2 regions of the Bacillus sp. CPT56D-587-MTF genome follow, and region 2 is predicted to be linked to the other one. Evidence: riboswitches for the same ligand, from Rfam matches in the RefSeq annotation. Region 2 holds a riboswitch; the other holds the start of a gene.
The links. Region 2 has a riboswitch for thiamine pyrophosphate ahead of thiT (energy-coupled thiamine transporter ThiT). Riboswitches for the same ligand answer to the same signal wherever they lie in the genome.
Positions count from the first base shown of each region.

Region 1: linked by a shared signal. The riboswitch ahead of tenA (thiaminase II) and the one ahead of thiT (energy-coupled thiamine transporter ThiT) in region 2 are both predicted to bind thiamine pyrophosphate.

Region 1 covers NZ_JBYTEF010000001.1:377,308-380,739, reverse strand. The annotation lists gene AC3WVZ_RS01975 (ABC transporter permease) at 1-249, opposite strand, end outside; gene AC3WVZ_RS01970 (ABC transporter ATP-binding protein) at 249-998, opposite strand; gene tenA (thiaminase II) at 967-1,662, opposite strand; TPP riboswitch at 1,748-1,851, opposite strand; TPP riboswitch at 1,912-2,023, opposite strand; gene AC3WVZ_RS01960 (SH3 domain-containing protein) at 2,293-3,432, shown strand, end outside.
Region 2 covers NZ_JBYTEF010000001.1:4,451,126-4,454,557, reverse strand. The annotation lists gene AC3WVZ_RS23000 (sensor histidine kinase) at 1-920, shown strand, start outside; gene thiT (energy-coupled thiamine transporter ThiT) at 1,128-1,796, opposite strand; TPP riboswitch at 1,883-1,984, opposite strand; gene AC3WVZ_RS22990 (FeoA family protein) at 2,179-2,406, shown strand; gene feoB (ferrous iron transport protein B) at 2,403-3,432, shown strand, end outside.

The DNA.
Region 1 (3,432 bases), 4.1 Mb from region 2:
CGCATTCATTAACATCGCTAGCCCTACACCTAATACGCTAGAGATAACAACACCTATTAAAACGACGTATAACGTTGCAGGTAAATGAACTGTAAATAATATGTCTTTTAGTTTCCATATCTTCATTACAATCGCAGACGGTGACGGTAAAATGTACATCTCATCTACAATTCTTGCTCCTATTTCCCACACAGCTAGTAAAATACTAGAAAGTGTAATAGCAGGAACTAATTCTTTCAATCGGTTCATCACACAAGTACCTGCCTTTGTAACATACTAAGAAGCTCATCTTTCAGCGCTAATACTTCCGGTTTATATAAATCTTTTCGTGTTCTGTTATGATCAAGCGGTACAGTCCGCTCAGTCAAAGTCGTTATCGGCTGCTGTTCCACTACTAAAACTCTGTTTGAAAGAAATAACGCTTCTTCAACATCATGAGTAATGAATAAAATTGTTTTTTCCCACTCTTGCCATTGTTCAAACAACCATTCTTGCAAAGAGGTCTTCGTTAAAGCATCCAACGCACTAAATGGTTCATCTAACAGCAATATCTCCCCGCCTGTTAATAAAGTTCGAATAAAAGATACACGTTGTCTCATCCCACCAGATAAATCTTTCGGATATTTTTGCTCATACCCTTGCAAACCAAATTTATGTAACAGTTCCTTTGCCTTTACTTCTGCTTCTTTCTTCTGTACACCTTGGCACTCTAGCGGCAGGGCAGCATTCTCAATAATTGTTCTCCACGGCAAAAGCATATCTTTTTGCGGCATATATCCTACAGGATGGTTCTTTGTTTCTGTCAGTTCTATCTGTCCAGTACTTACCTTTTCTAGACCTGTAATAAGGCGAAATAAAGTACTTTTTCCACATCCACTCGGTCCGATAATACTGACAAACTCTTTCTCATATATAGAAGCATTTAATTCATGGATGATTGGTTTCTCATCGTAATGAAAAGAAACATTATGAAACTGTAGTATGTTCTTGCTCCTCAAATCCCCACATCTCCTTACGATAGGACATATCCCAGAATAAATATTCAAATCGACTGGAATATAAGAAGATCTCCTCTAATCTTTCTAGTTCTTTCTCAGACTTTCCAACTGCCATTTCATTTAATAAATCTATTAACCAAATACAAAGATTACCGTATTCTTCCGAACTATATCCTTGAATCCACTCACCAAAAAACTCATGATCTCTTGCTCCAGGAATATCATTTAAACGCTTTCCAATTTCCCAATAGCTCCACATACATGGAAGAAGCGCTGCTATTAATTCCGCAAGTGTGCCATTTTGAGATACAGACATCATGTAATTTGTATAAGCTAAATTTTTAGCAGATGGTTTCGCAGACTCTATCTCCTCTATAGAAATTCCAAGTCTTTTTGCATATTGTTTATGGATTGTCATTTCGCCATTTAATATTCCATCAATTTGTTCAGCGAACTTTCCCATTACTTGTGGATTCGTTGCTTTTACAACACCAATCGCATATAACTTTGCATAATCTAGCAGATATAAATAATCTTGAATAATATAATACTGGAATTTATCTTTTTCTAACGTGCCATCTCCCATACCCACTACAAACGGATGATTATGACTCATCTCCCAAACCGGTTGCACAGTTTCTAATAATCTATCGCAAAATTTCATTTCTCTATCCCCTTTCAATATATGTATCTAAATAAAAAACCACTTCTATATATAAGAAGTGGTTACAGCAAATAAAGTTATACATTTATTCGATGTTCCACTTCCCTTCGCTAGTATTACCTAGATCAGGTGTTGTAAGGGTTAAGGATTATTCCTCTCTCAGCAAGTCAAGCACCCCTAGTGGTTTCAATATGAAATTTTCAAATAAAAAAGCCCCGTTTCTATACGCAAAGAAACGGGGACTCATTGTTAGTGTCCGAATTGCTTCCCTACGCTAGCATAATCTAGATCAGGTAATAAAAAGGATCAAAGGCTTACGGCCTACTCTCAGCTGGCAACACCAGCTCTCCTAGCAAACTATAAAATTATCACTGTCAGTATAACACCCTAATAAGACATCATCAACTTTTTTAATTTTCTTAATTGCCAACATAATATCAAAATTATACAATACATACATTCTATTTTAGAAAATAAAACCCCAATTAATTGTATAAAAAGGAATCATTATCCTCAAAAAATTTATTTTTATATTGATTTCATATTACATTTATGTGAATACCCCCACTATATTATATCTTTATACTATAATAAAATTACAACTATACAACTAGAGGAGGTCTCTATTCCATGAATATGAAAGCTACTGCTTTAACAGCAACTACTGTAGCGATTGCTTCTTTACTTCCTTCTATGGGTGAAACAAATGTACAAAAAGCAAACGCTGAACAATTATCTAATATTAAAACTGGGTATGTCAAAGTCGATCAAGTAGCATTACATACAGAAGATAACGTAAAAAGCACATCAATTGATACAATTCGCTTTAATACAAAAGTGAACATCATTGAAACAACTAATGGTTGGTATAAAGTATCTGTTCATAATAAAGTAGGTTATGTACAAAAAGATGCTATTTTACTAAAAAACAAACTTCAATCTAATGATCAATACATCGTTAATGCTAATGCATTAAACGTTCGCTCTGAACCTAATTTAGAATCTTCCATTTTAGATGTATTACCAAATGGTAAGTTTATTACCGTTCAAGAAGATCAAGGCGAATGGTATAAAATATCACATAATGGCCAAACAGGTTACGTACAAAAAGCATTCATCTCTAATGGTTCACAACCCTTAGTAAAAGGAATCACCGTTCAAAATAATACAAAATATACTGTTGCAACACCTAATCTAAATGTACGTAGCACAGCTAGTACAAGTAGCGCTCTACTCGGTTCATTACAAAACGGTACTCAAGTACAAGTAGTAGAAACTGTAGGTACTTGGTATAAAATTCGTTTTGGCACAGGATACGGATATGTAGCAAAACACTATGTAGTACAAAATCAACCACAAGCTAAAACAGATCAGCCTTCATCAATTCCAGCTGCTTTCAAATTCCCCGCTCAAGGAAGAATTAGCTCAACCTTTGATATACGCTGGGAACAAATGCATTATGGTATAGATATTGCCGCTCCAGGAAACGTCTCTATCCAAGCTGCTGCTGCAGGTAAAGTTGTGAAATCTTATTATTCAGCTAGCTATGGCAATGTTGTTTTCATTGCGCATCAAATCAATGGGAAATTATATACAACTGTTTATGCTCATATGAAGGATCGCACTGTACAAGCTGGTGATCAAGTACAGACTGGACAATTAATAGGTCATATGGGAAACACAGGTCATTCATACGGGCAACATCTTCATTTTGAATTACATAATGGAGAATGGAATTTTGAAAAAACAAATGCAGTAAATCCACTGCCA
Region 2 (3,432 bases):
ATATCATTGCATTTGTAGTCGTTCTTATTTTTTTAGCTTCGTTCTATTACTCAAAACAAATTGCAAAGCCATTATTGAAAATAAATGATACAACAAAGAAAATAGCGCATTTAGACTTCACAGAAAAAATACCGATTACTTCGAAAGATGAAATTGGAGATTTATCGAAAAATATTAATGTGCTATCAAATAAACTCCATTCGCATATTGGACAGTTAGAAGAAGATATTGAAAAGGAAAGAAAGTTAGAAAAGACGCGAAAAGAATTCATTTCTGGTGTTTCACATGAATTAAAAACACCGCTAAGTATTATGAAAAGCTGTATTTCTATTTTAAAAGATGGGGTAGCTGAACATAAAAAAGAGTATTATTTTCAGGCAATGGAGAGAGAAGTAGACAAAATGGATACGTTAATTTTGGATATGCTTGAGTTAGCTAAATTTGAATCTGGTACATATAAAATGAAAAAAGATTCGTTTTATATTGATACAGTAATTGAAGGTATATGTGAACATCTATCTGTGGAAATAGAGAAAAAAGAACTTCATATTCATAAAAATATAAGTTCATTTGAAGTGATTGCAAATCAAGGCCGGATTGAACAAGTCATCGTGAACTTCATTACGAATGCTATACGATATACACCAAATAAAGAGGATATTATTATTTCTACAATAGATGAGAAGAATCGTATAAAAGTGTGCATTGAAAATAAAGGTACTCATATTGAAGAAGAGCAATTAGATAAAATTTGGGATCGTTTTTATCGCGTGGATACAGCTCGTCAGCGTTCACAAGGTGGGACGGGGCTTGGGCTTGCTATTTCAAAGAATATTTTAGAACTACATGATGCTGAATATGGGGCAGAAAATACAGAAGATGGTGTATTATTTTATTTCTATTTACCGAAAAAAGCGTAGACAATATGATCTATGCTTTTTTAATTTATTTTCATATTATCTTTACCTAATCTTTATTTTTAATCAGTATAATTTGTTTAGAATATGAGGTTATGTAAGGAGTCGATGAACCGTGCATAGCAATTGGCTAAGTATAATGGTATTTATTTTCTTTTGCGCATTTATTGTATTTTTAATTGATATTACGATATGAAAAAAGAGCGCTCATTAAGCACCCTTTTTTTGTGTATTCATTTGATAAGCACTGATGCTTTTGAATAATCGTGGTGAAGTGATAAATAAAAATATAAGTAAAACGGTACATAAAATAAAAGAACCAAGCATTGTACTTCCATTTACGATTAATGAATATAACACAGCTGATTGACCTTTCGGCGCATATTGTTCCCAGAAAATAATGCCGGCAATAAAGTGGCAGAAATAGCGAGCAAAGCTACCGATAAATGTAGCAAGGATAATATAAGCAAGGACTTTCTTACCCTGATTTTGTTTTGATGAATGTTTGTCTTTACGGTTACCTAAATTTGATTGTTCTAAGCTATTTTCATTGGATGTTAAAAGTGCTTTTTGAATTGGACGATAGAATAAGCCAGCAAATCCGATAAAAGCAAAGGCAATGAAGTACTCAATGAATGCTTGAACAGGTGTTAAAATATAAGCATCTCCCACGACAATTTGTAATAGTCCCCAAACTAAACCGCCTAAGAAAGCTGATTTAAAGCCCCAGCGGTAAGCAATAATAAAAATAGGAATCATAGCGAATGAGATAGAACCGCCTGTTGGAAGTTTAAGTGATAATGGTAAAATATCGATAATCATGGCGAAGGCTGCAAGAATAGCAGATTCGATCATCGCTTGTAAATTGGTGTTACGCATGTTGTCTCCCCCTAAATCCAAGTTGTACAAAAAAGAATAGATATCATAGGAGGATACGAAATACGTAAATAAAAATGAGGTATGTATTTCGGACGTTTGCACAATCCCTGCGTTAGCATTAACTAACAGGTTCGAAGGGTCGGAACGAAGTGTTCCCTCTCAGCGGCATGGCTCCCCCAGTGATAACGAAATTCTTTATTTGTTATTGTTTATTGTAAGCGAAATGGATGAGAATGGCAAACGAATACAGTATGACAATAATTGAAATAGAATTGTAGCGAAATGTTAATAAATATGAAGCAAAAGGGTATAGTACAAGAGAAATAGGGTGTGGTATAATTTTTTTGAAAATAATTATCATTCTCTTCTGAGGGGGAAGGTTATGAGCTTAGTAGATATTAAAATTGGAGAGAAAGTGTTAGTAAAAAGTATTCAGTCTTTAGATCAGCTATTAAAGCGTAGACTAGCTGCTTTCGGTCTTGCTGAAGGAAGCGAACTTCGCCTGAAACAGAAAGCGATGTTCAAAGGTCCTTGTACATTGGAGTGTCGTGGACAGTTAATTAGTATTCGTCATTGTGACGCGAAAATGATAAAGGTGGAATTAGCGTGAATAAGGTAGCTTTGCTAGGGAATCCGAATACAGGGAAGACATCATTATTTAATGCACTTACTGGTTCTTATGAATACGTAGGAAACTGGAGCGGTGTAACAGTAGAAAAAAAGGTTGGTAAATTAAAAGATAGACAAGGAACATTAATTGATTTACCAGGTGTTTATGATTTAAATCCAGTTTCACGTGATGAAGGTGTTGTAACAAACTTTCTATTAACAGAAGAATTTAATCATATGTTAAATATCGTAGATTCCTCGCAGTTTGAAAGAAATATGCATTTAACGTTGCAGTTACTTGAATTTGGTAAGCCAGTCTCAATTGGTTTAAACATGGTTGATGTGGCGAAGCAAAGAGGAATTGTCATTGATGTAAAACGATTATCAGAGCTATTAGGTGTAACAGTCGTTCCTGTTGTTGCAAGAAGTGGAAAAGGCTGTGAAGAACTGCTTACGACTCTTAAAGAAAATGACAAAAAAGAGAAAAAGCCATTCCTTATTTCATATGGTGTACAAATGGATGAAGGAATTGGAGAAGTAATTGCTCTTTTAGAGACAGCGAATTACGAGCATCCGAGATGGTTAGCACTTCAATTTTTAAGCAATAACGAAGTAGTAGAAAAAGAAATGAAAGCATTACCAATTTATAAGGAACTCATAGCCATTCGATCTCGCTTAGAAGGAAGACTTGATTGTACGTTAGAAGAGCACATTTACAAAACTCGTGAAGCGTATATTGAAAAGTTAAAAACAAATGTTATGAAGCATGAGAAAGAAGGGAAAATTCCTTTTTCAGAAAAAATTGATAGATTAATTACACATAAAATTTTAGGACTTCCAATCTTTTTAGCAGTTATGTTTTTTATTTTTCAGGTTACGTTTACGTGGATTGGTACACCTTTATCGGATATGTTAGATGAGTTTTTTGGTGGCCAGCTTACGGATTGGGTGACGGCTGGACTTACAAGTATTGGAGCTTCTGATTTTATTCAAGCACTAGTTACAGAAGGTATTATTGCCGGTGTTG